One region of the Agrobacterium sp. DSM 25558 genome, then DNA from elsewhere that is predicted to be linked to it. Evidence: predicted binding sites of a transcription regulator. Region 1 holds the regulator's gene; the other holds the start of a gene.
What was found. Region 1 encodes HrcA, which represses chaperone genes, less so after heat shock. Its sites were predicted from a motif close to GTTAGCACTCNCNNNNNGNGAGTGCTAAC; they were not measured.

Region 1 (16,167 bases):
TTGCCGCTGCCAAGACGATTGCTGAAGCCGGTGCCGGTGCGGTGCGCTTCAATCCGCTTTTTATCCATGCAGGTGTTGGTCTCGGAAAGACGCATCTTTTGCAGGCCATCGCCAACGCTGCCATCGACAGCCCGCGCAATCCACGCGTGGTCTATCTGACAGCGGAATATTTCATGTGGCGTTTCGCAACCGCGATCCGCGACAACGATGCGTTGACGCTGAAAGACACGCTGCGCAACATCGATCTTCTCGTGATCGATGACATGCAGTTCCTGCAAGGCAAGATGATCCAGCACGAGTTCTGCCATTTGTTGAACATGCTCCTGGACAGCGCCAAGCAGGTGGTCGTGGCTGCAGACCGCGCGCCATGGGAACTGGAATCGCTCGATCCACGCGTCCGTTCGCGTCTTCAGGGCGGCATGGCCATCGAAGTTGAAGGTCCAGACTATGATATGCGTCACGAAATGCTCACCCAGCGTATCGCGACCGCCCGTCAGGAAGATCCCGCTTTCGACATTCCCGAAGAGATCGTGTCTCACGTTGCCCGCAGCGTAACGGCCAGTGGTCGTGAACTGGAAGGCGCTTTCAACCAGCTGATCTTCCGCCGCTCTTTCGAGCCGAATCTTTCGGTGGAGCGCGTGGACGAGCTTCTGGCGCACCTCGTGGGCACGGGTGAGCCAAAACGCGTGCGCATCGAAGATATCCAGCGCATCGTCGCTAGACACTACAATGTGTCCCGCCAGGAACTGGTCTCCAACCGCCGCACCCGCGTCATCGTCAAGCCGCGCCAGATCGCCATGTATCTTGCCAAGATGCTGACGCCGCGCTCCTTTCCGGAAATCGGTCGCCGTTTTGGCGGACGCGATCACACAACGGTTCTGCATGCCGTGCGCAAGATCGAAGAATTGATTGGTGGCGATACGAAACTCGGCCACGAGGTCGAGTTGTTGAAGCGGTTAATCAACGAAAATAATGCCTGACGACAAAACGGCCAAGGAAACTTGGCCGTTTCTGCTTTTATGACACTTTTTGGCTTGTCATTTTGGACCGCGCATCGCGATCCAAAGATGGGTGACGGGGAACAGCAACATGCTGCCGCCAATGATGGCATAGGGTAAACTTGTCCAGCAACCGTCAATGACAACAATGGACGCCATGACCAGCGTGGTGAAAAGGAGCGGCGCAAGGCCGCAATAAAGGCCGATGCGGAAGTCACGCCGGTGGTTCAAGAGTTCCTGCGCGCCCTTGAACACATAAATGTACGAGAGCTTCGCCAATTTCCATAGGGCGATCGCACCGGTCCAGGACAGAGTTGCGATTGCGATGATGACGACACTTGCGAAAACACCCTGCCTTACCTCGCCATTTGCATCGACCAGATACGAAGTAAACCAAACCGGACTGAACAGGATCAGCAAGCCTGCAAAGGGAGCGCTAATAACGGCCAAAAGACCATAGGTCAGGTAGAACGGCGCTGCGAAGAACAGAATTTCCAGACAATATATGACGCGAGCCAGGACGTTCGGATCCCTCATGGCACGACCTCCCGCTGCTGCTCTGCGTCTTACGCCTCGCTGCTCAATCTGCGCCAGTTCTTGGAAGCGTAGCGGTGGGCCTGTTTCAAGGCGATCCACAGTGCCAGTTGCTTGACCGGTGCCAACAATCCGTGCGCGACAAATTCGCTGCGGCGCTCGACGCGGGTGAGGTTCGGACCCATCGGAACCAAGGTGAATTCATCCTCCAGATTGCCGATCCAGTTCTTGCACCAGACGGTGCTGCCGATCATGCGGTAACGAAGCTTTTGGTTAGGTACATAATCAAGAATGCGCTGGTCGATGGTGCCGCGATCCGTCGTGCACTGGCGGGTGTTGCCCAGCGCGCCGTATCCTTCCAGAACCTTGCAACTGACGGGCTTGGGAATGCCGAAGCGAAACAGGAACGGGTTGGAGTTGTCCATTTTGGCGTGCAGAAAATGCGGCCAGATGTGGTGGGGAGCGCAATTGAAAACCCATTGGGAATGAATATGCATGATCTGATCTCCTTCATTTCTACAATTAGGTAATCAACTAATTATAATCCTGTCAACAGTTAGTTGATTGTCTAATTGATTAATGATAGAAAGACGCATGTCTATTCAGTTGATTTTCGAGGCGCTTGCCTCTCCCGTCAGACGCAAAATCTTGGCCTATGTGGCGCATCACGAGATGAATGCAGGCGATATCGCCGCTCGTTTCGAGATGTCGAAACCATCGATTTCGCAGCATTTACAGTTGCTTGAGCATGCAGGACTGGTGTCTTCGGAAAAGCGGGGGAAGTACGTCTATTACAGGCAGATATCGGACACGCTTGCCAATAGCCTGACCGGGTTCGTGCAGGATATCTGCCCGATTGGCGCTCCGCTGCGACGTGAAAGCGCTGAGATTGCCCGCAAGGCAAAGTCGGGGGATGCGGTCGACCCGGTGGAGTGAAGGCCTATTGCACGGCCAGCGTAATCATAATGGCCGCAAAGCTAATCATCGCGACGCTGCCGACGATAATCGATGCGAGCATTTGCGCCGAAATATAGCTGCCCGCTACGCCACCAACAACGGAGGGCCAGGCGCTTTGACCCTTTGGTGGCGTTGCCATCGGATATCCGCAAGAGGGGCAGGCATAGGCCTTGTCGGAAATCTTTGCCTCACATTCCGGGCAGGTGATCAGGGCCATGTCAGCGTTCTCCGATGATGAATTCGACGCGCCGGTTTTTCTGGCGTCCCTGCGGGTCATCCCCGCCACTCATAGTCTGGTTCGGCGCGACGGGAAAGCGTTCGCCTTTGCCCTCCGTCGTCATTTTTGACATGACGCCGTATTCCGAAAGCCAGTCTTTGACCGATGCGGCACGACGCTCGGACAGGCGATCATTATAGACATCGCTGCCCTTGGCATCGGTGTGGCCGATGATCTGGACGTCGCTTTTGTCCATCGCACCCAGGACTTGCGCCAGTTTGGTAAGAGCGGAGCGGGCATCCGCGCGGATTTCAGACTTATCAAAATCGAAAAGAACGTCGCTTGGCAGATTGACGATGATGCGGCCATCCTCCTGACGCGCACCCAGCTCTGTTAAACGACTCTGCGTCTTCACCCGCATATCTTCGTCCATATCCTGCAATTCGAAGGTGGAGGTCTGCGAAGAGAAGTCGCCGGTGCTTGGCTCTTCCTGCTCAGCAAAAGACGAAGCCGGAAACGTCATCTCTTCGAAAGTGGACTGCTGATCGCTGACCGAATCGATGCCCGTCGTCACGGTGTAGACGGATGCAGCGGCTGGTGTTGCAAGAAGAAGCGCTGAGCACAACGCGACCCTCATTTTTTCAATTCCAGAGGAATGGTCACGCCCGGCGCATTGGTATCATCACCGGAATTGCCGGGATTGAAAAACAGGACGACATTTGTGACTTCGGCTGGAATGGTGCCGGGAAAGACGAGGTCGCCCTCCATCGTCTTGGCGTTGGAAACCCGCATCCATTTATTGCTGCTGATCTGGCGCATATGAAGACGGCCTTGATCGCCGTCGGCCCAAGACAGATAGGCATTTTCCCTGTCGTTCATGTTGATGAAGTTCGTCTTATGGCTGTCGAAGCTCGCTCGCAGGCGCACTTTTGTCGCGTCGTCGCCAACAACAACGGATTTAACCTGCACGGTCAAACCCACGGGAACGCTTACTTGACCGCCTGAAATTGTAAAATTCTGTTCTTCGGCCAAAGCCGCCGTGGACAGAAACGCTGTAAAAATAAGAGTTGTTGTTTTGAACAAAGTCACCTCCCCAATACTGTGCACATCACATCTTATTGAAAAAGGATGATTTTGAGGCAAGCGTTAACACGCCAGATCAGCCACCACTGAATCCAGAATGAGCATGCCGGATGGCGTGCAGCGTAAGCGGGAGTTGCCGAGGCGTTCGATGAAGCCGTGTTTCAGTAGAAAATCTTCCTTATCAGGGTCCAGATCGCGCCCGGAAAGGTCGCTCCAGCGGGCGAGATCCACGCCTTCGCGCAGGCGCAGGCCCATCAGCAACAATTCGTCTGACTGCTCCTCGACATCCAGCATGTCCTGATCCACCATCCCATGGCCATCGCGCTCGACGGCTTGCAGCCATGTTTCGGGGTGGCGTTCGGTGGCGGTCGCAAGTTTTGCGCCGCCTTTGGTCAGTCGTCCATGCGCGCCTGGGCCAATTCCGGCATAATCGCCATAACGCCAGTATGTCAGGTTGTGACGGCTCTCAGCGCCGGGTCGAGCATGGTTGGAAACCTCATAGGCTGGCATTCCGTGTTGCGCGGTAATATCCTGTGTTGCTTCGTAAAGAAGCGCGGACTGGTCTCCATCCGGCACGATCAGCTTGCCGGCCTTGTGCAGGCCGTAAAACGCCGTACCTTCCTCGATGGTCAACTGGTAGAGCGAGAGGTGATCGACCGCGTAGGAAATGGCTTCGACAAGCTCTTTTTCCCATTCTTCGACCGTCTGTTTCGGGCGGGCATAGATGAGGTCAAACGACATGCGTGGAAAAATCTCGCGGGCTAGCCGGATGGCTTTCAGCGCATCGGCCACATCGTGCAGGCGGCCCAGAAATTTCAGGTCACGGTCGTTGAGTGCCTGCACACCCATGGATACGCGGTTGACGCCAGCGGCGCGGTAGCCGCGAAAGCGCTCTGCCTCCACGCTGGATGGGTTGGCTTCCATCGTAATCTCGATTCCATCTGGCACATGCCAGAAACGGGCTATGCCATCCAGAATTGCACCCACTGTCTGCGGGTCCATCAGCGATGGCGTGCCACCGCCCAGGAAAATGCTGGTGACGATCTTTGCGCCGCTCAATTGGCGCATCGTTTCCATTTCCCGCAGAAAAGCAGCGACGAAACGATCCTGATCCACCGGCTGGTGACGGACATGGCTATTGAAATCGCAATAGGGGCATTTGGCGGCGCAAAATGGCCAATGCACATAAAGGCCGAAACCCGGTTCACCCGTGTCCGGCAACATGAAGGTGCTAGGGGCAGGGGAGAGCCTGCTCCCAAGATCGGTCATCATGCGTCGAGACAGGTTTCGACGAATGTCTTGAACGCACGTGCACGGTGCGAAAGCGCCTGCTCATCGCCAGGCTTCCAGCCATGCTTTTCTTCAGCACTCATTTCGCCAAATGTCGTCTCGTGTCCTTCCGGCTGGAAAATCGGATCATAACCGAAGCCGCTGACACCACGGGGTGGCCAGGCAACAGTGCCTTCGATTTCGCCACGGAAGAATTCGGTATGACCATCCGGCCATGCAAGGCACAAAACGCTGACGAAGCGGCAGGTGCGGGCAGAAGGATCGGTCGCGCCGCGTGCTTGAAGCGCATCTTCCACTTTCTGCATCGCCATCGCAAAATCGCGTGTACCGTCAGCCGTTTCCGCCCAATTGGCAGTGTAGACGCCGGGATCGCCGTCGAGCGCGTCGATTACCAGACCGCTGTCGTCGGAAAGGGCAGGCAGACCGGATGCCTTGGCGGACGCCAATGCCTTGATCGCTGCGTTTTCCTCAAACGTCGTGCCTGTTTCGTCGGGTTCTGCGAAATTCAGCTCGGCAGCCGATTTGGCGGAAAAGCCGAGAGGACCGATGAGATCAGCGATTTCGGCAATCTTGCCCTTGTTGTGGCTGGCAACGACAATGGTTCTGGTTTCAAGCTTGCGCATGGTCTGTCTGTCCCGGTTCAGCCAATTGCCTGCTTTTGCAGCTCAACGAGTTCCGCACAGCCGGTTTTGGCAAGGCCCAGCAGCGTTAGGAATTCTTCCTCGCTGAAAGGCGCGCCCTCAGCTGTGCCCTGAATTTCAACGATGCCACCGGAGCCTGTTATGACGAAGTTTGCGTCGGTTTCGGCAGAGGAATCTTCCAGATAATCCAGATCGATCACCGGCTGGCTGGCAAAAATACCGCAGGAGATGGCAGCAATATGGTCTTTCAGGACCTTCTCGACCTTGATCATGTTGCGGGTTTCCATCCACTTTAGGCAGTCGTGAAGGGCAATCCATGCGCCAGTGATGGAAGCGGTGCGCGTGCCGCCATCTGCCTGAATGACATCGCAGTCAATGCTGATCTGGCGCTCGCCCAGCGCCTGAAGATCAACCACGGCACGCAGGGAGCGGCCGATGAGGCGCTGAATTTCCTGTGTTCTGCCACCCTGTTTGCCGGATGAAGCTTCGCGACGCATGCGCTCATGCGTGGAGCGCGGCAGCATGCCGTATTCGGCTGTCACCCAACCTTTGCCGCTGTTGCGCAGCCATGGTGGCGTCTTTTCTTCAAGGCTGGCGGTGACGAGAACATGCGTATCACCGAATTTTACGAGACAGGAACCCTCGGCATGCTTGGAGAAGTTGCGCTCGAAAGAAACTTTGCGCATCTGATCGATTTTTCTGCCTGAAGGCCGCATATGGTTCGTCTCCGTTTTGATCTCCGCCTTCTAAGGCTGCACAGACCGATTTGCAAAGGAAAAGCGGGCAAGGGTACGGTAGATGCGGAATTTCCGTTTTTACTTAAGCGCGCGAGCGACTATATTCCATTGATGAACTGACGGGACGAAGAACGGACGCAATGAGCATCTCTCCTCCAATCGGAAAAGAACCGGGTGCGCTTCTGGATGATCGTTCACGCGAGATATTCCGTCGCATTGTCGAAGGCTACCTTGAAAACGGGGAACCGTTGGGATCCCGTAGTCTGTCACGCGTGTTGCCGATGTCGCTGTCTCCCGCATCCGTGCGCAACGTGATGAGCGATCTCGAGGAACTGGGGCTTATCTATTCGCCGCATATCAGCGCGGGCCGCCTGCCGACGCAGACGGGGCTGCGCTTCTTCGTGGATGCCTTCATGCAGGTAGGTGACCTGCCGGAAGAGCAGCGCGCCAGCATCGATCGTCAAATTGGCCCCGTCTCTGGCCGTGAGCAGCCCATCGAGGGGTTACTGACGGAAGCCAGCCGCATGCTGTCGGGCATGTCACGCGGTGCGGGGCTCGTTCTGACCACCAAAAGCGATGCGGTGCTGAAGCATGTGGAATTCATTCGGCTGGAGCCGACAAAAGGCCTCGCCATTCTAGTGGGTGACCACAATCAGGTTGAAAATCGCATCATCGACCTGCCTGCCGGCATCACACCTTCGCAACTGACGGAAGCGGCCAACTTCATCAATGCGCACCTGTCCGGCCAGACATTGCCGGAGCTGCGCACGCAGCTGTTGCAGCAGAAGACTGAGCTTCAGACCGCGCTCAGCACATTGGCGCAGGATCTGGTCGAGCGCGGGCTTGCCGTCTGGTCCGGCGATAATGAGGACAAGCTCGGCCGGTTGATCGTGCGCGGCCGCTCCAATCTGCTGGAAGGTCTGGCCGGTGAGGAAGACATAGACCGTGTTCGCCTGCTTTTCGATGATCTCGAGCGCAAGGACAACCTGATCGAAGTCCTCAATCTGGCCGAAACCGGTTCCGGGGTCCGGATTTTCATAGGCTCTGAAAACAAGCTCTTCTCCCTTTCGGGCTCGTCGTTGATCGTGGCACCCTATAGGGACGACGATAATCGTGTGGTTGGTGCCGTCGGCGTCATTGGGCCGACGCGGTTGAATTACTCTCGCATTGTCCCGATGGTGGATTATACCGCGCAAATCATGGCGCGGCTTTCGAGCAAACGACGCTGATTCTAAAAACACTGGTCAAAAAGGCGGCGCTTTTTCCCGCAAGCCTTGATTTTCGCATGGCAAAGTTCGATATCGGGCGCAAGCCATGAACATATGCAAAGCTGGAGTAACGTCATGACCGATAAGACCAACAAAGCCGGACCTGACGCGGACCTCGTTGACGAGGGAGCCGAAGGTGCAACAGTTGAGAACGCGGCGCCTGAGCAGGCCGAGCCCGATCCTGTTGAGGTGCTGAAGGCGGAAAATGCAGATCTGCGCGACAAATTTCTGCGCCTTGCTGCGGAAATGGACAATCTGCGTCGCCGCACAGAGCGTGAGGTAAAGGACGCGAAGGCCTATTCCGTTTCGGGTTTTGCCCGCGACATGCTGGCGGTTTCCGACAATCTGCGCAGGGCGCTGGAAACCATTCCACCCGAGCTCAAAGAAAATGCTGATGCCGCCATTGCCGGTGTGATCGAAGGCGTTGATATGACCGAGCGGTCGATGCTGTCGGCACTCGAGCGTCACGGCGTTCGCAAAATGAATGTCGAAGGCGAAAAATTCGACCCTAATTTCCATCAGGCCATGTTCGAGATTCCAAATACCGCGGTGCCGAACAATACGGTCGTGCAGGTGGTGCAGGCTGGCTTTACCATTGGCGATCGCGTTCTGCGTCCTGCGATGGTGGGCGTTGCCAAGGGTGGCCCAAAGGGTGAAACGCCGACGACGGCAGAACCAGGCACCAGCAGTGTCAACGAAACAGACGCCTAACGAAACAGTGTCCATCATTCCAACTGTTCGCTGGAATGATGGACACGTTACCTGCCAAATTGGCGATCCAGCCAGTCATAGGCATAATCCTGTTGATCAGCCGTAAAGACATGACCGCCTGGCCATAGTTTGGTTTCGAGGCGATCCAGCGCGTTCCATGCTTCCCAAACCGACCGCATTTTTTCGAACGCATCTTTTACCAATGCAGGAGGAAAGAGTGTATCCGCCGCTCCGGCGAAGATCAGCATTGGGTTTGGTGCGGCAAGGCTCGCAACATCGGGGTGGTCAAGATATTGCAGCAGGCCCGGATGGGTCATGTGCCACGCTGACCCGCCCCGCAGCTGGTTGTTTCCCGGCACCATCAACCCTTTTGCCGTCGCCATCCAGTTGACGGCTACCGTCGCTTTGATCCTGTCGCTCAGTGCCGCCGCCTGCCATGCCCGGAATGCGCCCATGGAAAAGCCGACCGCGGCAAGCCGCTGCTGATCGACCTGCGGCAGGCTTGCCAGAAAATCTGCTGCCCGCGTGTCCTCGAACGCCATGAGACCAGCCAGAGAGCTTCCCATATTGAAGAAATTTGCCGCAAGCGCCTGTTGCGCATCATAGGCCAGTGGCCCACGATCGGCCCAGCCCAATGCATCTGTTGCCAGCACGGCGTAACCTCGGCGGGCGAGCTCGTCACCCGGATATCGCCCAGAGAAAAATCTCTCCGCCCATGTCTTGGACGTTTTCAGCCTCGCCTTGTCATCCCAGCTTTCGATCAGCTTTTCCTTGCCGATGTCGAACATCGACCCATGGTCATGGTACATCACGGCAGCAGGGAACGGGCCTGTGCCTTTCGGCATCAGCAACAATGAAACGACGCGACTGTCGTTCGTAAGATTAAATGCCAACTTGCGAGCGAAATAAACTCCGCGATCCACCTCATCCATAATTTCAGAGGCGAAATCCGTCTGTACCGGATTTTGGAGGGTAAGTTCCCATAGCTTGGCGCGAGCAATTTCCTTCCAGCGAGGAAGATTTTTTGTCCGCTCAGACCAGCCTAATGAGAAGGCCATCCGCTGTTTCAGCGCGGGCGCGAAAACAGGAAGGTTGTCTTCGCTCACGCCGCGCGTCTGGTTATTGGCCACGTCTGGAGATCTGGTTGGGTCGTCGCCACCCATATCAGGCGGCGGTTGCCTGTTCCTGATTGAGGAAGGTGTAGATGGCGGTATCCGAATCTGTCGCACGTAGCTTGGCCACCAGTTCAGGGTCGCGCAGCACACGAGCAATGCGCGACAGTGCCTTCAAGTGATCAGCGCCGGCACCTTCGGGTGCTAGCAGAAGAAAGACGAGGTCGACGGGCTGGTCGTCCAGCGCTTCGAAATCGACCGGATTATCGAGGCGGGCAAAGACACCGACGATGGAATTGATGCTGGCCAGTTTTCCGTGCGGAATAGCAATGCCATGACCGACACCTGTCGAGCCAAGCCGCTCACGCTGCAATATGACGTCGAAAACTTCCCGTTCCGGCACTCCGGTGATCCGCGCGGCTTTCGCCGCCAGTTCCTGAAGGAGTTGCTTTTTGGAATTGACCTTGAGGGCGGGAATAATTGCATCTTGTTGCAGCAAATCTGCCAACGCCATTCTTTTTATCCTTCATGCCATCGAAACGAACCGGGAGTGCCGCCGATGAGGGCCGCACTCCCTTTCGTTCTGTCAGACTATTCAGCTTTTTATCGTTGCCGCATCAATCCAGCCGATGTTTCCATCGTTGCGGCGGTAAACAATATTCAGTTCCTTGGCAGGGCTGCGGAACAGCAGCACCGGCTCATCTGTCATATCAAGCGCCATGACCGCACTTGCGACCGTCATCGTTTTGACCTGCTTTGAGGTTTCAGCAACGATAGTCGGCGCGAAATCTTCAGGCACTTCCTCGTCTTCATCAGGCACGGCATCCATGACCGTGTAAGGAAACTCTTCGAGGATGCTGTTGGCGGACGCACCGTTGTGGTGATCCTTTAGCTTTCTCTTATATCTGCGAAGCCGCTTCTCAATTCGTGCAGCTGCCGCATCGAAACTTGCCTGTGGATCATTGGCCTCGCCTGCAGCATGCAAAACAACCCCGGTATCGAGATGGATTTTGCAGTCGCTTGAAAAGCGTGGCCCGGATTTCTCCACGGTTACTTGGCCAGAATACCCCCCGTCAAAGTATTTGGTAATCGCCAGGCTAATGTTGTCCTCGATCCTCTGACGGAACGATTCGCCGATATCCATATGTTTACCAGATACACGCACACTCATGGAATTTTTCCTTCTTCAGTGATTTGCGTATACCAGCTTACGTCAAGCCAAGCGCTCATCCAAGCGTTTCGAGTCCGTTTCGGTCTCATTCCGGCTTGGCACCTCAACACAACGAGCACTTTAACGTTGGTGAGCCCCTGCCACCCGTGCGGCGAGCTTCTAGCCTTGGCGGCATGAAGAGTCAATTAAGATTATTAACAGTTTGAAATATATTAATTTTTCGTTATGCGATCGCGATTTTCGCCATCGCTTTTTTCTCTCGCCGCCTTTGTACGGACGAGGGAATATTCATGGCTTCACGATATTTTGCGACCGTTCGCCGCGCCAGCTCAACGCCATTTTTTTTCAGATTTTCAACAATTTCGTCATCCGACAGAACCCCATCGGGTGCTTCCTGCGCAATCATCAACTTGATGCGATGGCGCACCGCCTCTGCCGAGTGGCTGTCGCCGCCCTCCACCGATCCTATGGAAACACTGAAGAAGTATTTGAGCTCGAACAGTCCGCGCGGCGTCAGCATGTATTTGCGTGAGGTGACGCGACTAACGGTGGACTCATGCATCTTGATGGCATCAGCCACTTGCTTGAGATTGAGAGGACGCAAATGGTCGACGCCATGGATAAGAAAGGCATCCTGCTGGCGCACGATTTCGCTGGCAACCTTCATGATTGTTTTAGCGCGCTGGTCGAGGCTACGGGTCAGCCAGCTGGCTGTCTGCATGCATTCCGACAGAAACTCACCATCCTCGCCGTTGCGTGCCTTGATTTTCGAAACCTGGGCGAAATAGGTTTGGTTGACCAGTACGCGCGGCAGCGTTTCCGGGTTCAACTCGATAAGCCAGCTGCCATCACTTGCTGGCCTGACAATGATGTCAGGCACGATGATTTCCGAAATCCCGGTTTCAAAACCCGCACCTGGCCGAGGATTCAGCGAGCGGATTTCAGCCAGCATGTCCAGAAGGTCTTCTTCTCCAACGCCACACAGGCGTTTGAGCGAGACAAAATCACGTTTGGCCAGAAGCTCGAGATTTCCGACAAATGCGCGCATTGCGGGGTCAAGACGGTCTTTCTGCGCAAGTTGAATGGAAAGGCATTCACAAAGCGTCCTTGAAAAAATACCTGGCGGATCGAGTGTCTGGAGAGCGGTAAGAATAGTTTCGACCTCGGCTATGGATTTACCAAGCCGACCTGAAACATCATGCAGGGCCTCTGCGGGGATATAGCCGGTCTCTTCCAAGTGATCGAGCAGCGCGTCCGCAATCAAACGGTCCGTGGGCACAGAGATGGTGAAGGGGAGTTGCTGGCCAATATGGTCGCGAAGGGTCTGCTTACTGGCGACGAAATCGTCGAGATCGTAAGCCTCAGCGGAGTCCGCACCAGGCATGGATTTCCATTGCCCGATGAGTTCGGGCGCATCCGCCTTCGACGGCGCTCCATCGTCCTGAAAAACATTTTCGAAACTCGTGTCGAGCTGTTCATTCAGGCTGCTCGCACGGTCACCATACCATTCTTCAGGATCGGGAGGGCTCTCGGCAAACTGTTCAGGGGCTGGGCCAGATTCATCTACGCTGTCCGAATTGGCGGTAGAAGAGCCGCTTAAATCGCTATCATTTGCTACAATTTCCAGCAGCGGGTTCTTCTCGACCTCTTGCGCGATGAATTGCGTCAGCTCGATATGCGTCATCTGAAGCAGTTGTATGGACTGCATCAGTTGCGGGGTCATGACCAGAGACTGACTCTGACGCAGCAGAAGACTGGCGGACAAGGCCATGGCGGACGCTAAACTCCCATAAACCCACTTTTCGCCCTATTTTTTGAAAAAAGATCGGCGACAAAGTCTAACTTGGCCCAAAAATTGCTTTTTATTTTTGTTTGGTCAAGCTCAACTCGGGGTGAGGAGAAAGAATCTTTGCTGCGAACGCATCGCAGGCAGCACTTTTTCTAAGTCACGGCTCAAAGGCTGAAATTATTGCCCAGATAAAGGCGACGAACATCAGCGTTGTTGACGATCTCTGATGCTCGACCGTGGGTCAACACCTCGCCAGCATGAATAATATACGCCCGGTCTATGAGCCCCAATGTTTCACGCACATTATGGTCGGTAATCAAAACACCGATCCCGCGCGCTGTAAGGTGGCGCACCAGGTTTTGAATATCGCTGACGGAGATCGGATCGACGCCTGCAAACGGCTCATCCAGCAGCATGAATGTCGGATCAGTTGCCAGAGCGCGGGCGATTTCCAGACGTCTCCGCTCGCCACCCGAAAGGGCGACGGCAGGAGATTTGCGTAGCTGTGAAATATGAAACTCTTCCAAGAGCTCATCGAGCTTGCGATTGCGCTTCTTTTCGTCGCGCTCGTGCACTTCCAGAACGGCGCGAATATTGTCTTCGACGGTCAATCCGCGAAAAATGGATGCTTCCTGCGGAAGATACCCGACGCCCAACCGCGCACGGCGATACATAGGCATGTTGGTGACATCGTTGCCATTAATGGCAATCTTGCCGGAATCGACCGGAACCAAGCCGGTGATCATGTAAAAACACGTCGTCTTGCCGGCTCCGTTCGGCCCGAGCAGGCCCACGGCCTCACCACGTCGAACCACGAGCGATACGCCATTGACGACGCGGCGGGTGTTGTAGGTTTTTGTCAGGCCTTGAGCGATCAAGGTGCCGTCATAACGCGACTTGTCACCGGCAACGCCATCCGTTTCGGGTGCGCGCGCGGAACCAGCGCCAAACAGCTTTGAGATAGATTGTATCTTCACGGGGTACGAACTACTGCTTTTTCTGCGATTTCGGGTCGAGCATGATGCGTACTGGCCCACCACAGCTTTCCAGCTTTGCCTGACCAGTCGTCATGAAAACCGTCAACTTGCAACCGGTGAAAACATTCGTGTCCTGAGACAGGACAACCTGTTTTCCCGAAAGAATGAATGTCTGCGCCGCCATGTCGAACTCACCCTTGTCGGCGGTCGCTTTTTGCGTGCCGGAGGTGAGGTAGACAGAGTTGTCTACGAAAATCTTATCGATGTCGGCGCCGCCACTGGTGATCGATGAGTTGGCAGCTGCGCCGTCACCCTTGCTCTTGTAGAGTACGGTCATCTTGCCAGCCTGCAAGGTGGTCGTGCCCTGCACAACCTTCACATTACCTGTAAAATAGGCTTTGTGCTCCTGATCCCGCACTTCCAGCTGATCGCTTTCGATGGCAATCGGCTGGTCATTGGAAAGCTTCAGGCCTTCCATATTGCTGGTTGCATTCTGCGCGGCCACAGGGCCTGCAAGACATGCCAGAGCAACGGCTGCAAAGCAGGCTGCGTTGGTATAACGGGCTGTGCGCGAAATCTGCATCATCTGGGTCGGGCTCTCACTTGCCTGCGTTCTGAATGGTCGATGCAGCTATACGAGCTCGTACCTGCCCCGAAAATGTAATCGTCTTGCCATTATCTGCTATATATAAACTATCCGCGTTAATGGAACCTTCTTGGGTCTTGATGGCAACAGGCGTTTTGCTGTCCATCGTTCCGGCTTTCAGGTCGACATTCGCAGTTTGGAACTTAGCTTGTATGCCATTGCTGAGATTGATGTCAAAGGGCGCGGTCATTTGCAACCGGTTTGTCGCGCGGTCGAAAATACCCTCCTGCGCGATAACCTGTGCGATAGTATCATTCATGGGCACAGCCGCCAGCACTTTTTCAAGCGTCATGAGGTTGGGGCTTGCAATATCCTGTAACGCGCGCTCGGCGTTCATGGAATAATCGAAGCCCTTGTTGTTGCGCCCGGCCAGCGCCGGCTTTTCCATGACGATCTTGCCATTTTCCACGGTGGCGCTTTGAAGTGAAACCTCGTCCGGCATCCATGTGCGTGCCAGTGATACGGCAATGAAAGCCAGCGAGATGATGGCGGCTCCGAGCGGAAGAACGATCTTCAGTTTCCTCACTCGCGCGGAATGGCGCAGCGCAAGACGATACGCGCTCTCATGTCCGCTGGACAAAGGAAAAACAGGCGCTGGCTGGCTTATTCGTTCAAGCATCTCTTCAAAGTGTCCGGAGCAGGTCGTCGCAGACAAAGGTACAAAGCGACGCCATCATGAGTTCTGGTTGTCTTTGGCACGAGGGCCATGCTCTGCCAATATGGTTTTTCTCTGAAATAGCGCAAGGGCTACGATATTTTTATCAAAACGGTGCTTTCCCGTTTGTTTCCTGCGAAGAGGTGAGTACAAGGCTCATATGGTCGGCTTTAACAGCCGTTACTGGTTTTATCGAAGGTGAACACATGGATCAGATGGCAATCGCAGATCGCAGGCAGTTGCGGCGCAAGCTGACATTCTGGCGCGTTGCGGTCGTGCTGCTTCTGGTCGCAGGTTGTGTCGCGATTTATCGGTTTGCTTTCTCAGCGCCGACGCAAAGCATGCGGCCGCATATTGCACGTGTCGAAATCAGCGGCATCATTCAAGATGACACCGAACTGTTGGAGCGGCTGCAAAAAATTGCCGATAGCGATAGTGCCAAGGGCCTGATCGTTTCCATTTCTTCGCCAGGTGGCACGACCTACGGCGGCGAGCGGATTTTCAAAGCCATTCGCGCTGTCGCTGAAAAGAAGCCGGTCGTCTCCGATGTGCGCACATTGGCAGCTTCGGCGGGTTACATGATAGCGACCGCAGGCGACACGATCATTGCGGGCGATACATCCATTACCGGATCGATAGGTGTGATTTTCCAGTATCCGCAGGTCGGTCCTCTTCTCGACAAGCTTGGCGTGTCCCTGCAGGAAATCAAATCTTCACCGATGAAGGCAGAGCCTTCGCCTTTCCACGAACCGCCGGAAGAAGCGAAGACCATGATCCGCAACATGGTCATGGATAGCTACGGATGGTTTGTCGACCTTGTGGCAGATCGCCGCAAGCTGCCGCGGGAAGACGTTCTCAAACTTGCGGACGGTTCCATTTTCACCGGTCGTCAGGCCGTCGCTGCCAAACTCATCGACACGCTGGGTGGCGAAAAAGAAATCCGCGGCTATTTCGAGACCCGCAACGTGGCCAAGGATTTGCCAATCGTGGAATGGACCGCGCCTTCCAAGCGTTCGCCGTTCGGCCTTTTCAGTCTTGCCGGGATCGTCAAACTGCTCGGCTATGATGAATTTCTGCCATTCGATGCACCGCGCCAGCTGGGAGCCGACAAGTTGTTTCTTGACGGTCTTGTTTCGGTTTGGCAGGTTAGAGACCGATAAAAAGCCAATTCTTTCAGGGGGCAACTTTGATTAAGTCTGAACTGGTGCAGATCGTTGCTGCGCACAACCCGCACCTCTACCACCGCGATGTCGAAAATATCGTCAACGCTGTGCTGGACGAGATTACGGATGCACTGGCAGCGGGCAACCGTGTCGAGCTGCGCGGCTTTGGTGCTTTCTCGGTAAAGAACCGCCCGTCGCGGTCTGGACGCAACCCGCGC
Region 2 (16,167 bases), on a different contig from region 1:
ACTATATCGACAGCGTCATGCAGGACACCGGATATTCTACCAACGCCAGCCGCGCCCCGCAGGAAATCGCCCGGCGTCTGCGCGAAAAGCTCGCGCTGGCCGCCACGCGCCTGCCGGATGAAAGCTTTGAACTTCTGAAACAGTTTTTGAGCCTGCAAGCACCGCTCTCGCAGGCGTCTCAAACGCTTGTCGAGTTCGCCGACAAGGCAAAGCTGAAACTGGATGGCGCGTTGTCTGCTTTCGATGCCCGCGTCGCCGCGCTTGCCAATGGCGGACTTGATCTCGACGCCATCACCTATGGCGCAGCCTTCGGGCGTCCGCTGGATTACTACACCGGCCTCGTTTTCGAAGTCGGCGTGGAAGGTGAGGGGGCCGTGCTGGCTGGTGGCGGGCGGTTCGACCGGCTGATGACGTTGCTGGGCGCGAAGGACAAAATACCGGCGGTCGGTTTCTCGCTCTGGCTGGATCGCATCGAAGCCGTGAGGGCCAAGCCATGACCATTACCATCGCTTTGCCCTCCAAGGGCCGTATGAAGGAAGACGCCTCTGCCATTCTGGAGCGTGCAGGTCTCAAGGTTCTCGCCATCGGCAATGACCGCTCCTATCGCGGTCGGGTCGAGGGGCGGGACGATATCGAGATCGCCTATCTCTCGGCCTCTGAAATCGCCCGCGAGATCGGCAACGGCACCGTGGATTTCGGCGTGACCGGCGAAGATCTGGTGCGCGAAGATTTGAGCGATGTCGAAAATCGCGTCGAATTCTGCGCCCGCCTCGGTTTCGGCCACGCCGATGTCGTGGTGGCCGTGCCGGAGATATGGCTGGACGTGGACAGCATGGCCGATCTCGGCGATGTCGCCTCCGAATTCCGCGCCCGCCATGGCCGCCGCCTCGCCATCGCCACCAAATACTGGCGGCTGACACAGCAGTTCTTCTCTCGCCAGCATGGCATCCAGCTTTACCGTATCGTGGAAAGCCTGGGAGCGACCGAAGGCGCACCGGCGGCAGGGCAGGCGGATATCATCGTCGATATCACCTCCACCGGCTCGACACTGACAGCCAACCATCTCAAGGTTCTCACCGACGGCATCATTCTGCGCTCGGAAGCCTGCTTCGTACGGGCGCGCAAGCCGGAACATGAGGGTAATGCTGCGGTGAAAGACATCATCGCGCGCGTGCAAGCCGCCCTGTAATTTTGGTTTATCGAGTGGTTGCTCTAAGATGGGCTCCTTGGAGAAGGAGTTCATCATGCAATTTACCGGCCAGTGCCAGTGCGGCCATATCAAGTTTGAGGTGGAGACCGATTCGAACCGCGTCGGCATTTGCCATTGCACGGATTGCCAGCGGCTGACCGGCTCGCCCTTCCGCGTCACGTTGTTGGTCCAGCGCTCGGCACTCAAGATTGGTGAGAACGAGCCGAAGGTCTATCGCAAGACGGCTGACAATGGTCGTGTGCGCAACCAGCACTTCTGCCCGGAATGTGGTTCGCCTTTGTTTACCAGCGGCGAGGGTGATGACGCCGAGGAATGGGGTATCCGCTGGGGCAGCATCAATGAGCGAGACGCGCTGGTTCCCAAAGCGCAGATATGGACGTGTTCTGCTGTGGACTGGTTATCCGATATCGAGCATCTGCCGGGTTACGAGAAAGACTATACGGGATGAAAAAAAGCCGCCGGATCGCTCCAGCGGCTTTTTTAAGAACTGAAGATCAGCTTATGCGCGAGCGAGGCTGAGGCCACGGCGTGCGTCGAGCGAATAGGCACCGGCACCGAAAGCGGCAAGCAGGATATAGGCACCAGCCAGCGTGATGTTCTTCATCAGCATGATGCCGTTCAGCGTGTTGATCCAACCGAGAGCGGCATCAGGCCAGCCGGGAACGGCAACTGTGCCGCTGTGGAAAACGAGGCCGGTGAACACGCAGAATACGGCCAGCGCCCAAGCGGCGATCTTCGTCTGGAATCCAACGAGGATGGCGAGACCGGTGACCAGTTCGAAAGCGCCAGCAAGGTAAGCGAGCGCCGTCGCAGCCGGAAGGCCAGCGCCCGTGATCATGCCAGCTGTACCGGCAGGATCCGTTAGCTTGCCGAAGCCGGAGAGAATGAAAATGAAAGAAAGAAGAATGCGTGCGATGAGCACGAGTGCGTTCTGGGTGTTGGACATTGCATGTCTCCGAAGAAGGCGCCTGATGGCATGAATTTATGCGCGGAGGTATGCGCCAAATTGTCACCCGGGAAAAGATGAACAAGTGGAGACTATTTGTTCACTATTTGAAGACAGTGATCCGCGGTCTCGGCCTTGGCTCAGTCGTACTGCCTGATCCCGCTTCGCATAAACCAACTTCTATGCCCCAGTGCCTCAATCTCGTCTGGCGCGAGATCTGTCAGCGGCACGAAGGTGGACGATTGGCCGTGTGTGATGAGCAATCCTTCGGCCTTTTCTATGAAGGAGTAAGCATCACACGGCACTGTCGCACCGGAGCGAAGCGGCACCGTCTTATCGGCCTCGCACTCAGTTATCCTGTGTGTATTGGAGAGGAGCATGGAAACTATCCATCCGCCAGCCAGCGATATCGCTAGAAACAGGACGTACCCAAGAGGTCCCTTGGCCAATAGCCTAGGCGTTACGTAAAACGCAATTCCGACTGCAAACAAAAACACGATACCGGAAAGACCGAAAATAAGGAGAAACGGTGAGATAAACACAAGCGGACCGATGATGATGGCAGCATAGGGATTTTTCAATATCCAGCCTGGAAAGTCCCATTTTCGCTTCTCGGCAGGGGGAGGGTCGAACATCTTGCCAAAATATACAAGGGCATTGATGAGGACTATGGACGGGAAGCTGAAGACGGCGGAATACAGCAAGGCGGATAGAAAACTGACAGTGTTTGACGGTGCCGGCACAGGCAGGCTGATGATGTCGTAAACGCATGATCCTGCGGCAAACATAAGCACCGCAGCGACCAAAAGAAGCAGTCGTTCATAAAAGAGAGACGACGGGATCCTTGCGCGTACCGCCGCTGGCTCCGTTTCTGCTTCCGACACGTGAGCTCCGTCACTTTGGTTGCGTATTCTGTCCTGCTCTCGTTTGACGATATAGAGGCTCCGAAATCACCGCAACAAAAAAGGCGGCCCGCAAGGACCGCCTTTCCGTATTCCAAGAAGGTAAGACTTCTTAGAAGTCCATACCGCCCATTCCGCCGCCTGGCATCTGTGGCATTGCCGATTCCTTCTTAGGAAGTTCGGCAATCATGGCTTCTGTCGTGATCAGCAGGGAAGCAACCGAAGCTGCGTTCTGCAGAGCTGTACGAACAACCTTGACCGGGTCAACGATACCCATGGCAATCATGTCGCCATATTCAGAGGTCTGAGCGTTGTAGCCCCAGTTCTCTTCGTTCTTCTCGAGGATCTTGCCAACAACGATGGAGGCTTCGTCACCTGCGTTTTCAGCGATCTGGCGAACCAGCGACTGAAGAGCGCGGCGAACGATGTTGATGCCAGCTTCCTGGTCGTCGTTTGCACCCTTGACGGTGATCTTCGTGGAAGAGCGCAGAAGAGCAGTACCGCCGCCAGCGACGATGCCTTCCTGAACAGCAGCGCGCGTCGCGTTCAGAGCGTCGTCGATGCGGTCCTTGCGTTCCTTGACTTCGATTTCCGTGGAGCCGCCAACGCGGATGACGGCAACGCCGCCAGCGAGCTTGGCAAGACGTTCCTGCAGCTTTTCGCGGTCGTAATCGGAAGATGTTTCTTCGATCTGAGCCTTGATCTGCGCAACGCGGCCTTCGATGTCGGACTTCTGGCCCGAACCGTCAACGATCGTTGTGTTTTCCTTGGTGATCGAAACTTTCTTCGCCTTGCCGAGCATGTCGAGCGTGACGTTTTCAAGCTTGATGCCGATATCTTCGGAGATAACGGTACCGCCGGTCAGGATCGCGATGTCTTCGAGCATGGCCTTGCGGCGATCGCCGAAGCCAGGAGCCTTGACAGCAGCAATCTTCAGGCCGCCACGCAGCTTGTTGACGACGAGCGTAGCAAGAGCTTCGCCTTCAACGTCTTCAGCAATGATGACGAGTGGCTTGCCGGTCTGAACGACAGCTTCGAGAACAGGCAGCATGGCCTGAAGGTTCGAAAGCTTCTTCTCGTGGAGAAGAATGTAAGCGTCTTCCAGGTCAGCAACCATCTTTTCAGGGTTGGTGACGAAGTAAGGCGACAGGTAACCCCGGTCGAACTGCATGCCTTCAACGACTTCAAGTTCGGTTTCAGCAGTCTTGGCTTCTTCGACGGTGATAACACCTTCGTTGCCAACCTTCTGCATGGCTTCGGCAATGTCCTTGCCGACCTGCGTGTCGCCGTTTGCAGAGATCGTACCGACCTGTGCAACTTCTTCCGAAGTGGAGATCTTCTTGGCCTTGGACTGAAGGTCCTTGACGACTTCGGACACAGCGAGGTCGATACCGCGCTTGAGATCCATTGGGTTCATGCCGGCTGCAACAGCCTTGTTGCCTTCGCGAACGATGGCCTGTGCAAGAACGGTCGCAGTCGTCGTGCCGTCACCGGCGATGTCGTTGGTCTTCGAAGCAACTTCGCGGACCATCTGTGCGCCCATGTTTTCGAACTTGTCTTCGAGTTCGATTTCCTTGGCGACAGAAACGCCGTCCTTGGTGATGCGCGGTGCGCCGAAGGACTTGTCGATGATGACGTTACGGCCCTTAGGACCAAGCGTTACCTTCACTGCGTCTGCGAGAACGTCGACGCCCTTGAGCATCTTTTCGCGCGCTGTGCGGCCGAATTTAATTTCTTTAGCTGCCATTGTAGCAAACTCCCGGGCTCATTGCCCATTGGTTGTCATGGAAAGGTGAGAAGAACCGGCTAAATCAGCCGATAACGCCCATGATGTCGGATTCCTTCATGATCAGAAGGTCTTCGCCGTCGAGCTTGACTTCGGTGCCGGACCACTTGCCGAACAGAACGCGGTCGCCAGCCTTGACGTCCAAAGGAACGAGCTTGCCGCTATCATCGCGAGCGCCGGTACCAACAGCGACGATTTCGCCTTCCTGTGGCTTTTCCTTGGCGGTATCAGGAATGATGATGCCGCCCTTTGTCTTTGCTTCAGACTCAACGCGACGAACAACGACGCGGTCATGCAGCGGACGGAATGTTGTGCTTGTCATTAGTCTAATCCCTCGATCAAATGACCTGAACGAACCTCACAAAAAGGTCCGAGTGATGATTGTTAGCACTCCCTGTTGTGGAGTGCCAGCGAGACGGAGATAAGCAGGCTATGGGACTGAGTCAAGGACAGGCTGTCGGAAAAATTTCATGTAAAATGGTTACTACCGCCGTATGACAGAATTTTTACGCGACGATATTTCCCCTGCACGCCCTTCCTTTTTGGAGATGACCGCCGTGTTCGGTCGCATCGGCTTGCTGAGTTTCGGCGGACCTGCTGGACAGATCGGTCTGATGCACCGTGTGCTGGTGGATGAGAGGGGCTGGCTATCGGAGCAGCGCTTCCTCCACGCATTGAATTATTGCATGCTTTTGCCGGGACCAGAGGCACAACAACTGGCGACCTATTCCGGCTGGTTGCTGCATGGCAGGCGGGGCGGCATCGTCGCTGGCGCGCTGTTCGTTCTGCCGGGGTTTATGGTCATCGTCGCGCTGGCAGCAGCCTACGCGCTTTATCAGGATACGCACTGGTTGCCCGCGTTGCTGTCCGGCCTCAAAGCAGGTGTTCTGGCCATCGTCATGGAAGCGTTGCTGCGGGTCGCCAAAAGGGCGCTGACCAGCCGTTTTCTGGTGGGCATAGCGGCTGCTGCCTTCGTGGCTCTGTTCTTTTTCGGGGTTCCGTTTCCGCTGGTCATTCTGGCCGCCGGGCTTGTCTGCTTCTTAAAAGCAAGAGGCAACACACTGCCGCAAATCGAACTATTGGAGGTCGATACAGCCTCACCCTCATGGAAAAGGCTGGTTCGAGGCCTGCTGGTTGGTGTCGTGATCTGGCAATTGCCATTGCTGCTCTTGTGGGTCACTAGCGGACCAGGGACGCTCGTCGATCTGCAGATATTCTTTTCCAAAATGGCCGTGGTGACATTCGGAGGTGCCTATGCGGTGCTGGCCTATGTGGCGCAGGTGGCGGTGGAAACGCATGGCTGGATGATGCCGGGTGAGATGCTGGATGGGCTGGCGCTGGCAGAGGCGACGCCGGGTCCATTGGTGCTCGTCCTGTCCTACATCGGGTTTCTTGCCGCCTTCCGTCATCCTGGATTGTTCGACCCAATGACAGCAGGCATTCTGGGTGCCAGCGTTGCGGCATGGGCAACCTTCGTGCCGAGCTTCATGTTCATCTTCGCAGGCGCGCCTTATATGGAAAAGCTGCGCCATAACCGCCTGCTGTCGGCGGCGCTTTCGGCGATTACGGCGGCGGTTGTCGGGGTCATTCTCAATCTGTCCGTCTGGTTTGGCCTGCATGTGCTGTTCGGCGAGATCGAGCGGATTCCGCTTCTGCCCGCCGTCAATCTCCAGGTGTCGTGGCCAGTCTGGCAGACGCTCGATCTGTTTTCGCTTTGCCTGTTCATCGTCTCTGCCATCATGCTTTTCCGTTTGAAACTGGGCATGCTGCCGGTTTTGGGATTGTGCATCGCAGCGGGTTTCGTAAGGCTCTGGTTGACATAACCGGCCTGGAGTCCTGCTTTTTCGCTTGCCATCGCCATCCCGCTTTGCGATGTCACAGCGTGAATTCACGGAACGCTTGGAATTATTAAATGGCCCATCGCATTGCCACGCTTGGCGACATCACCGCTCAGTTCGACGTTATTCTGTCTGATGTGTGGGGGGTGTTGCACAATGGTGTGTCCGTTTTTCCGGATGCCGCTATTGCACTGGAAGCGGCGCGCAAGGCGGGCAAGACTGTGGTGCTCATCACCAATTCACCGCGCCCGGCGCCCGGCGTCATTGCGCAATTGCGGGCTTTCGGCATTTCCGATAGCGCTTATGACCGTATCGTCACATCTGGCGATGTAACGCGTGGTCTGATTGCCGTAGGGCCGAAAAAAATCTTTCTTCTCGGCCCTGAGCGTGACCTGCCGTTACTGGAAGGTCTGGATGTCGAGATCGCCACAGAAGCAGAAGCGACGGCCGTTGTCTGCACCGGCTTTTTCGATGACGAAACCGAAACGCCCGAAGACTACACGGATATGCTCAAGGGCTTCATTACTCGCTCCGTGCCGATGATCTGCGCCAACCCGGATCTGGTTGTGGAGCGCGGTGAGCGCATCATTCCCTGCGCCGGTGCCATGGCTGCCTATTATGAGCAGCTTGGTGGTGAGGTGCGTATCGCAGGCAAGCCGCATTCGCCGATTTATGAGGCGTGCCTTGCTGCGGCAAAAGAGGTTCGCGGCGAGTTTTCCAAAGATCGCGTGCTGGCCATCGGTGACGGTATGCCGACGGATGTGAAGGGTGCCATCGATGCAGGCCTCCAGCTTCTTTATGTCAGTGGCGGCATTCACGCGGCGGAATATACGCTGAATGGCGAGACCGACGAGGCTCTGATGAATGCTTACCTCAAAAGCCAGAACGCAGCCCCCGGCTGGTGGATGCCGCGTCTCGCTTGAGAACAGAGTTTGCCCATGACCGTTTTTCATCGCAACGAGAAGAAAGAACCGCTGCCGGATAACCTCAAGGGCGGCCTGGTTGCCATCGGTAACTTCGATGGTGTGCACCGCGGCCATCGTGCCGTGCTGGACCGTGCGCTGGAGTTGGCGCGGGCTCGTAACATTCCGGTTTTGGCCCTGACATTCGAACCGCATCCGAGAACGGTGTTTCGCCCGGAAACGCCGGTGTTCCGGCTGACGCCAGCCCCAGTCAAGGCACGGTTGCTGGCGGCCGAAGGCTTTCAGTCCGTCATCGAATATCCGTTCGACCGCGATTTCGCGCAGCGTTCAGCAGAAGATTTCGTCAAATCCGTCCTGGTCGACTGGCTGGGTGCCAGCGCTGTCGTCACCGGCTTCGATTTCCATTTCGGCAAGGGTCGCGAAGGCGGTCCGGCATTTTTGATGGAAGCCGGTCGTCGCCATGGTTTCGACGTGACGCTGGTGGATGCCTTCCGCGATGAGGGCGCCGACGTCGTGTCGTCCAGCCGCATCAGGGAATTGCTGTTGCAAGGCGACGTTGTGGGTGCCGCAGGCCTGCTGGGTTACCGTTACACAGTCGAGGCGGAAGTGATTGGCGGGCAGAAGCTTGGCCGCACGCTAGGCTACCCGACCGCCAACATGGCCTTGCCGCCGGAAACGGGACTGAAGCCCGGTATCTACGCGGTACGGTTCCGCCGCATGGATGGCAGGCTTTATGACGGCGTGGCCAGCTTCGGCTATCGACCCACCGTTACGGATAACGGCGCGGCGCTGCTGGAAACGTTCGTTTTCGATTTCTCCGGCGACCTCTACGGCGAGTTGTGTTCGGTATCCTTCTTCGGCCACCTGCGCGACGAGTTGAAGTTCGATGGGCTAGAGCCACTGGTGGCGCAGATCAAACGAGATGAGGAAGAGGCGAGGGCGCTGCTTGCAGGCGTCAAACCGCTGGGCGAACTGGATGCGTTGATCGCTTTTTGAAACCGATAGCACTTGCGCAGCATCTATTCGCTTTTCAAATGCTGGAAAAACACATAAACAGTCGCCCATGTACAAATTTCGGTTGACGTTCATATCCCGAATTATTGGCCCGGCCTTTCGCGCGCAGTAAGCAGCCGAAAGGTCCGGGATTTCGGCGCTTGCCTTGAGCGCCCTCCGCTTTAGCCCTCTTGCACTCAAGACGGCGTGACCCTGAGATTGTTCTCATTCGGGGCGCCGCATAACGGTATGATCATGAACGACACCGCACAGACGATCGACTATTCCAAAACGCTATACCTACCGCAGACGGATTTCCCCATGCGCGCCGGTCTGCCGCAGAAGGAGCCGGAAACGGTTGCCCGCTGGCAGCAAATGGGGCTCTACAAGAAGCTGCGCGCTTCCGCCGCTGGCCGCGAAAAATTCGTGCTGCATGATGGCCCTCCCTATGCCAACGGCAACATCCACATCGGCCACGCGCTGAACAAGATCCTTAAGGACGTCATCACCCGCTCGTTCCAGATGCGCGGTTTTGACTCGAACTACGTTCCCGGCTGGGACTGCCACGGCCTTCCCATCGAGTGGAAGATCGAGGAAGCCTACCGCGCCAAGGGCAAGAACAAGGACGAGGTTCCGATCAACGAATTCCGCCAGGAATGCCGTGAGTTCGCTGCTGGCTGGATCGAGAAGCAATCCGCCGAGTTCAAGCGTCTCGGCATCGAGGGCGATTTCGAACAACCCTATACGACCATGAACTTCCATTCGGAAGCCCGGATCGCTGGCGAGCTATTGAAGATCGCCAAGAGCGGACAGCTTTATCGTGGGTCGAAGCCGGTCATGTGGTCGGTTGTCGAGCGTACGGCTTTGGCTGAGGCCGAGGTCGAGTATGCCGATGTCGAGAGCGACATGATCTGGGTGAAGTTCCCTGTCGCAACGTACGATTTGGGTTTCAATCCTGACGCGGCTGCTTCGGTCGCTCGAAAGGATGAGCTTCGCTCCGATCTTTATCATGCATCCGTCGTCATCTGGACCACAACACCTTGGACCATCCCCGGCAACCGCGCGATCTCCTTCTCCTCGCGCTTCCCTTACGGCTTGTTCGAAGTCGAATCCGCTGAGAACGACTTTGGCCCACAGCCCGGCGAAAAGCTGATCTTCGCGACCAAGCTGGCCGACGAAGCCGCCAAGAAGGCAAAGCTGACATTTAAGCTCGTTCGTCCTGTCACTGCGGAAGAACTGGCTGCGATCACCTGCGCCCATCCGCTGGCCGACCTTGGCTACGACTTCGCCGTCCCACTTCTCGACGGCGATCACGTCACCGATGATGCAGGCACGGGCTTCGTCCACACAGCACCAAGCCACGGTCGCGAAGACTTTGACGCGTGGACCTCTAAGGCTCGCGAAATCGAAGCGCGTGGCATTTCGTCCAAAATCCCGTTCCCCGTTGGCGATGATGGTTTCTACACCGAAGATGCCCCCGGTTTCGGCCCATCGGCTGAAGGCGGCGCTGCCCGCGTTATGGACGACAACGGCAAGAAGGGTGACGCAAACGAGCGCGTCATCAAGGCGCTGATCGCGGCCAACAATCTGTTTGCCCGTGGCCGTCTGAAGCACAGCTATCCGCATAGCTGGCGCTCCAAGAAGCCGGTCATCTTCCGTAATACGCCACAATGGTTCGTATATATGGACAAGGAACTGGGCGATGGCACCACGCTGCGCTCGCGCTCACTGTCGGCCATCGACGATACCCGTTTCGTGCCTGCCGCTGGCCAGAACCGCCTGCGCGCCATGATCGAAAACCGCCCGGATTGGGTGCTGTCGCGCCAGCGCGCCTGGGGCGTTCCCATCGCCGTCTTTGCCGATGAGCATGGCGAAGTGCTGCTGGACGAGGCCGTAAACGCCCGCATTCTGGAGGCCTTCGAGGCCGAAGGCGCGGACGCATGGTTTGCCGACGGTGCCAAGGAACGTTTCCTCGGCAACGACCATGATCACGCCAAGTGGCATCAGGTGCGCGATATCCTCGACGTCTGGTTCGACTCGGGCTGCACGCACACCTTCACGCTGGAAGATCGCCCAGACCTGAAATGGCCTGCGGATGTCTATTTGGAAGGCTCCGACCAGCATCGTGGCTGGTTCCACTCGTCGCTGCTGGAAAGCTGCGCGACGCGCGGTCGTGCGCCGTATAACGCTGTCGTCACCCATGGTTTCACCATGGATGAGCAGGGTCGCAAGCAGTCCAAGTCGCTCGGCAACGTGGTGGCTCCGCAGGATGTGATGAAGGAGTCCGGTGCGGATATCCTGCGTCTGTGGGTCATGACCACGGATTACTGGGAAGACCAGCGTCTGGGCAAGGCCATCATCCAGACCAATGTCGATTCCTATCGCAAATTGCGCAACACCATCCGCTGGATGCTGGGCACGCTGGCGCACGACAAGGGCGAAGAGATTGCCTATGCCGATCTGCCGGAGCTGGAAAAGCTGGTGCTGCACCGTCTGTCCGAACTGGATACGGTCGTGCGCGAAGGCTATGACGCTTTCGAGTTCAAGAAGATCACTCGTGCGCTGATCGATTTCGCCAATGTCGAGCTGTCGGCTTTCTACTTCGATATCCGCAAGGATGCGCTCTATTGCGATGCGCCGTCGTCGCTGAAGCGTCGTGCATCGCTATCGGTCATCGCAAAGCTGTTCGATTGCCTCGTCACATGGCTTGCCCCGATGCTGCCGTTCACGACGGAAGAAGCGTGGCTTTCGCGATATTCCGACGCGGAATCGGTCCACCTCGTGCAGTTCCCGCAGATTCCAGCCGAGTGGAAGAACGAGGCGTTGGAAGCCAAGTGGGACAAAATCCGCAAGGTGCGCACGGTCGTAACAGGCGCCCTGGAAGTCGAGCGCCGTGAAAAGCGCATCGGCTCGTCTTTGGAAGCGGCTCCTGTGGTGTATGTTGCCGATCCCGAACTTCTGGCAGCGCTTGAAGGTCAGGATTTCGCGGAAATCTGTATCACTTCGGGCATCTCGGTCGCATCGGGTGAAGGCCCGGCAGAGGCCTTCCGTCTGGGCGAAGTGCAGAATGTTTCCGTCGAGCAGAAGCTGGCCGAAGGCCGCAAATGCGCCCGTTCATGGCGCATCACTACAGATGTCGGCTCGGACGCTGCATTTCCCGATGTCTCGGCGCGTGATGCCGCTGCACTCCGCGAATTGGGTGTAGCCATTTAAGAAAAGTGCCGGATGAATTGCACTTTGGGCGTTCATCCGGTAAACCTGCCTGAAAATGGCCGGATTTTAGCACCAATGCGGGCTGCCGGTCGTCTGGACGGCTTGGGCGGAAGGGTTTCCATGAGCATGACGCAGAGTTTTCGCATGTATGGCACGATTGCGGGCGCAGTGACTGTTGGCCTTGCGCTGAGCGCATGCACCAGCCCGACCTACGGCACGGGAAAGACTTCGGCTGAACAGCTGGTGGACGATCTTGGTAGCGCCACGTCGATTACGGGCAACCAGGACAAGCGTAACCTGAAATACAATCCGCGCCCCGGCCTCGTTGTGCCAGCACAGGCACGCGCAGATCAACTGACGCAGCCGCAGCAGAGCCTTGCCAACCGCGAAACCAACCCGCAATGGCCGGAAACACCGGAAGAGGCGCGCGAGCGTCTGCGCCAGGAAGCCGACGCCAACAAGGACAACCCGCATTATCGTTCACCGCTTCTCGCCGGTAACGGCACCAACGGTCAGATGACCGAAAGCCAGAAGTGGGAAGCCTTCCGCAAGGCCAAGGCCGACGCGCAAGGCGGCACCGTCGTGAATAGCAACCAGCGCAAATTCCTCACCGACCCGCCGGTTGAATACCGCAACTTGCCACAGGATCAGTTGGCTGACCTGGGCGAGCCGGAAGCGAAAAAAGAAAAAGAACGCAAGAAGAATGCAGCCATGGCCAACACTGGCAAAAGCTGGTGGAACCCGTTCCAGTAGGGGATTTTCTGGTTTGTGAGGCGGGTATGAACTTGCCTACGTCGTTGTCTTAAGGTCACGGCAAACTCAACCTCCGTCATCCTCGGGCTTGACCCGAGGATCTAACGAACCCCTACGTCAACGTGGTTAGATCCTCGGGTCAAGCCCGAGGATGACGTTGAGTGTGGGGCGAGCGTAGCAACCGCTCCAACCCCACCTACACTCCGCTATCATTCCGCTTCCCTTGAAAAAACCCACGCAAAATCTTCGCACTCTCCATCTCCGCCAAACCTGAATAAACCTCCGGCGCGTGGTGGCAGGTGGGCTGATTGAAAAACCGCACGCCACTTTCCACCGCGCCACCTTTGGGATCGTTCGCGCCATAATACAGGCGGCGGATGCGGGCAAAGGAGATGGCGGCGGCGCACATGGTGCATGGCTCTAGCGTGACGTAGAGGTCGGCGCCGGTCAGCCTTTCCTGGCCCAGTTCCTCGCATGCCATGCGGATAACGGCGATTTCGGCATGGGCAGTCACGTCGTTCAGTTCGCGGGTTCGGTTGCCGGAACGGGCAATGATGCGGCCATCCAGCACCAGCACGGCACCGATGGGTACCTCGTCACGGGAGCCCGCTGCTTGCGCTTCGGCAAGCGCCAAGTCCATGAAATGCGTCGTTTCCGCCATAGTTCGTGCAATTTCCTCTTAACCAGTGCCGCGTGACCTGATAGGACACGCCAAACAACAGGCAAACAACAAATGACATTCAAAGACAAGCCGAAGCGCGCTGGGGCTAAGACATTCGATCGGGATAGCAAGCCGAAGTCCTCCGGCAAGCCCGATGCCGCGCGCGAGAAAAAGCCGTTCGTGGCAAAAACGGAAAGCGCTGTCGCGGAGACCGCAGCGGCAAAACCCGAGCGTATTTCCAAGATCATCGCCCGCGCAGGTGTGGCCTCGCGCCGCGATGTCGAGCGGATGATCATGGAAGGTCGCGTCTCGCTGAATGGCGTGAAGCTTGACAGCCCCGTCGTGAACGCCACCCTCGATGACAAAATCGAGGTTGATGGCGAACCGATCCGTGGTGCCGAGCGTACGCGCCTTTGGCTCTACCACAAGCCGTCAGGTCTGGTGACAACCAATTCCGATCCGGAAGGACGTCCAACCGTTTTCGACAACCTGCCGAAGGAGCTTCCGCGCGTCCTGTCCATCGGGCGTCTGGATATCAACACCGAAGGCCTGCTGCTGCTGACCAATGATGGCGGTCTGTCGCGCGTTCTCGAACTGCCGACCACCGGCTGGCTGCGCCGCTACCGCGTTCGCGCCCACGGCGAAGTCGATCAGGCGGCACTCGATAAGTTGAAGGAAGGCATCGCTGTCGATGGCGTGCTCTACGGCGCAATCGAGGCGACGTTGGACCGCACCCAGGGCCGTAACGTCTGGATCACCATGGGTCTTCGCGAAGGCAAGAACCGTGAAATCAAGAACGTTCTCGGCGCTCTCGGCCTTGAAGTGAACCGTCTTATCCGTATTTCCTATGGTCCCTTCCAGCTTGGCGACCTGCCGGAAAGCCAGGTCGTGGAAGTGCGTGGCCGTATGCTGCGTGACCAGTTGGGTCCACGCCTCATTGAAGCGGCTGGTGCCAATTTCGATGCGCCGATCTATGATGCGGTTGGCGATGAAGACGAGGCCCCAGCTCCGCGTCCCGTCAAGTCCGAATGGACCAAGCGAGGTGCCGCGGAGCAGAACCCACGCGGTGGCAACTTTGCCGAAAAGCGAGATAATCTTCGCGATGGCGCGCAGGGAAAGCCGGATGGCAAACGTCCAGGCAAACCTTTCGCCAAGGGCCGTGATGAAGGTCAGGAAGATCGCGGCCCCAAGCGTCCACCAATGGGCAGCAACCGCACGGCCAATGTGTGGATGGCACCGGGTGCCAGGCCAACCCGCGACGGCAAGGAACGCAAGTCTTACCGGGATGAAGCCGAAAGCGTCTTCAAACCATCAGCGGAAGCCGATGCCCGGCGCGCGATCGTCAGACACAAGGATGTCGATGGCGAATGGATCCGCGCCGACAAGCCCGCGCAGGATGAAAGCCGTGGACGCGGCAAGGGCGGCGACCGTGGAGACCGCGGCGGCAAATCCTTTGGTGATCGTCCCGCCCGTGGTGGCGAACGCAGCGACCGCCCGTTCGGTGACCGCAAGCCACGTGAAGGCGGCGACCGTGCAGAGCGCCCTCGTGGCGAACGGTCGTTTGGGGACCGCCCGGACCGTGGCGGCAAACCTTTTGGTGATCGTCCCGCACGCGGCGGCGAACGCAGTGAGCGCCCCTACGATGACCGTAAGCCGCGTGAAGGTGGCGACCGCGCAGAGCGTCCTCGTGGCGAACGGTCCTTCGGGGATCGTCCAGACCGAGGCGACCGCCCCGCGCGTCCAGAAAGATCATTTGGCGACCGTCCGGCGCGCACTGGTGAACGCAGCGAACGCCCCTATGGCGACCGCAAGCCCCGTGAGGACGGAGATCGTCCACGCTCGGATCGTCCTTTCGGTGACAAGCCCCGTGGCGCAAAGCCGTTTGGCGATAAGCCGCGCGAAGGCAGGCCCTCTGGCGGCAAGCCGGGTGGTTCTGCAGGCAAGCCAGCGTTCGGAAAACCGCGCGGCGAGCGCTCCGAAGGCGGTTTTTCGGGCAAGGGTCCCGGAAACAAGGGACCTGGCGGCAGCGGTCCCGGTGGCAAAGGTCCGGGTGGTAAGCCGACTGGAAGCAAACCGACTGGAAACAGGGGAATGACGCGTAATGCGGATCGTAGGCGGTGAGTTTCGCGGCCGGTCACTGGCCGCTCCGAAATCGAATGCAATCAGGCCGACTATCGATCGTACGCGTGAAAGCCTCTTCAATATCCTGAGCCACGCTTATCCGGAAAGTCTGGATGGGACGCGGATTCTCGATGTCTTCGCCGGAACAGGCGCGGTGGGGCTCGAAGCCCTGTCGCGTGGTTGCCGCGTTGCCCTGTTCGTTGAAAACGGCGTCGAGGGCAGGGGTCTGTTGTGGGAAAATATCGATGCTCTCGGTCTGCACGGTCGTGCGCGCATTTTGCGCCGCGATGCCACCAAGCTCGGCAGCGTGAATAATATCGAGCCCTTCGATGTCTTGTTTGCAGACCCACCCTATGCTCAGGGGCAGGGCGAAAAAGCCTTTGTAGCGGCGCATCTCGGCGGTTGGCTGGTACCGGGTGCTTTGGCCATTCTCGAAGAACGCGCGGATGTCCTCGTGACGGTCGATCCGGCGTTCAAGCTGATGGAAAGTCGCACCTTCGGGGATTCCATCATGCATTTTTACCGCTACGAGCCTTGATACGTCTTTGCAGGCGGTGATGCACGAGGTTGCAGTCGTGCGTCACTCTCCTGTCGTCTTTGTGTCATAGAGCGGGAAGCGAAATGACTTGAAGGAGAGGCCGCACCCGTGGCTGAAAAGAAAAAGAAACTCTCTGGCAAAAAGCGTAAACGCGAAGAAGCTGCCAGAGAAGCCCGCGTAAAAGAAGTCCGCGATCCGACATTCGCGCTGGCCCTGGGTGGTGGTGGCGCACGCGGCATCTGCCATATCAATATCGTTGAAGCGCTGGATGAGCTCGGTATTC

Region 2: the regulator HrcA is predicted to act here: its motif matches at 5,228-5,256, upstream of groES (co-chaperone GroES).

What each region holds. Positions count from the first base shown of each region.
Region 1 is NZ_FMUD01000003.1:80,805-96,971, forward strand. It holds gene dnaA (chromosomal replication initiator protein DnaA) at 1-980, shown strand, start outside; gene DSM25558_RS04045 (hypothetical protein) at 1,038-1,535, opposite strand; gene DSM25558_RS27685 (SRPBCC family protein) at 1,565-2,029, opposite strand; gene DSM25558_RS04060 (metalloregulator ArsR/SmtB family transcription factor) at 2,127-2,468, shown strand; gene DSM25558_RS04065 (zinc ribbon domain-containing protein) at 2,473-2,706, opposite strand; gene DSM25558_RS04070 (OmpA family protein) at 2,708-3,343, opposite strand; gene DSM25558_RS04075 (hypothetical protein) at 3,340-3,849, opposite strand; gene hemW (radical SAM family heme chaperone HemW) at 3,853-5,058, opposite strand; gene rdgB (RdgB/HAM1 family non-canonical purine NTP pyrophosphatase) at 5,058-5,702, opposite strand; gene rph (ribonuclease PH) at 5,720-6,436, opposite strand; gene hrcA (heat-inducible transcriptional repressor HrcA) at 6,598-7,686, shown strand; gene grpE (nucleotide exchange factor GrpE) at 7,801-8,436, shown strand; gene DSM25558_RS04105 (dienelactone hydrolase family protein) at 8,484-9,566, opposite strand; gene ptsN (PTS IIA-like nitrogen regulatory protein PtsN) at 9,601-10,062, opposite strand; gene hpf (ribosome hibernation-promoting factor, HPF/YfiA family) at 10,144-10,719, opposite strand; gene rpoN (RNA polymerase factor sigma-54) at 10,943-12,490, opposite strand; gene lptB (LPS export ABC transporter ATP-binding protein) at 12,673-13,461, opposite strand; gene DSM25558_RS04130 (LptA/OstA family protein) at 13,496-14,071, opposite strand; gene lptC (LPS export ABC transporter periplasmic protein LptC) at 14,085-14,750, opposite strand; gene sppA (signal peptide peptidase SppA) at 14,993-15,946, shown strand; gene DSM25558_RS04145 (integration host factor subunit beta) at 15,973-16,167, shown strand, end outside.
Region 2 is NZ_FMUD01000002.1:197,552-213,718, forward strand. It holds gene DSM25558_RS03430 (ATP phosphoribosyltransferase regulatory subunit) at 1-497, shown strand, start outside; gene hisG (ATP phosphoribosyltransferase) at 494-1,189, shown strand; gene DSM25558_RS03440 (GFA family protein) at 1,245-1,658, shown strand; gene DSM25558_RS03445 (DoxX family protein) at 1,710-2,156, opposite strand; gene DSM25558_RS03450 (hypothetical protein) at 2,297-3,040, opposite strand; gene groL (chaperonin GroEL) at 3,171-4,805, opposite strand; gene groES (co-chaperone GroES) at 4,870-5,166, opposite strand; gene chrA (chromate efflux transporter) at 5,339-6,667, shown strand; gene DSM25558_RS03470 (TIGR01459 family HAD-type hydrolase) at 6,757-7,605, shown strand; gene DSM25558_RS03475 (bifunctional riboflavin kinase/FAD synthetase) at 7,621-8,601, shown strand; gene ileS (isoleucine--tRNA ligase) at 8,854-11,811, shown strand; gene DSM25558_RS03485 (hypothetical protein) at 11,938-12,564, shown strand; gene DSM25558_RS03490 (nucleoside deaminase) at 12,761-13,225, opposite strand; gene DSM25558_RS03495 (pseudouridine synthase) at 13,298-15,346, shown strand; gene rsmD (16S rRNA (guanine(966)-N(2))-methyltransferase RsmD) at 15,327-15,884, shown strand; gene DSM25558_RS03505 (patatin-like phospholipase family protein) at 16,092-16,167, shown strand, end outside.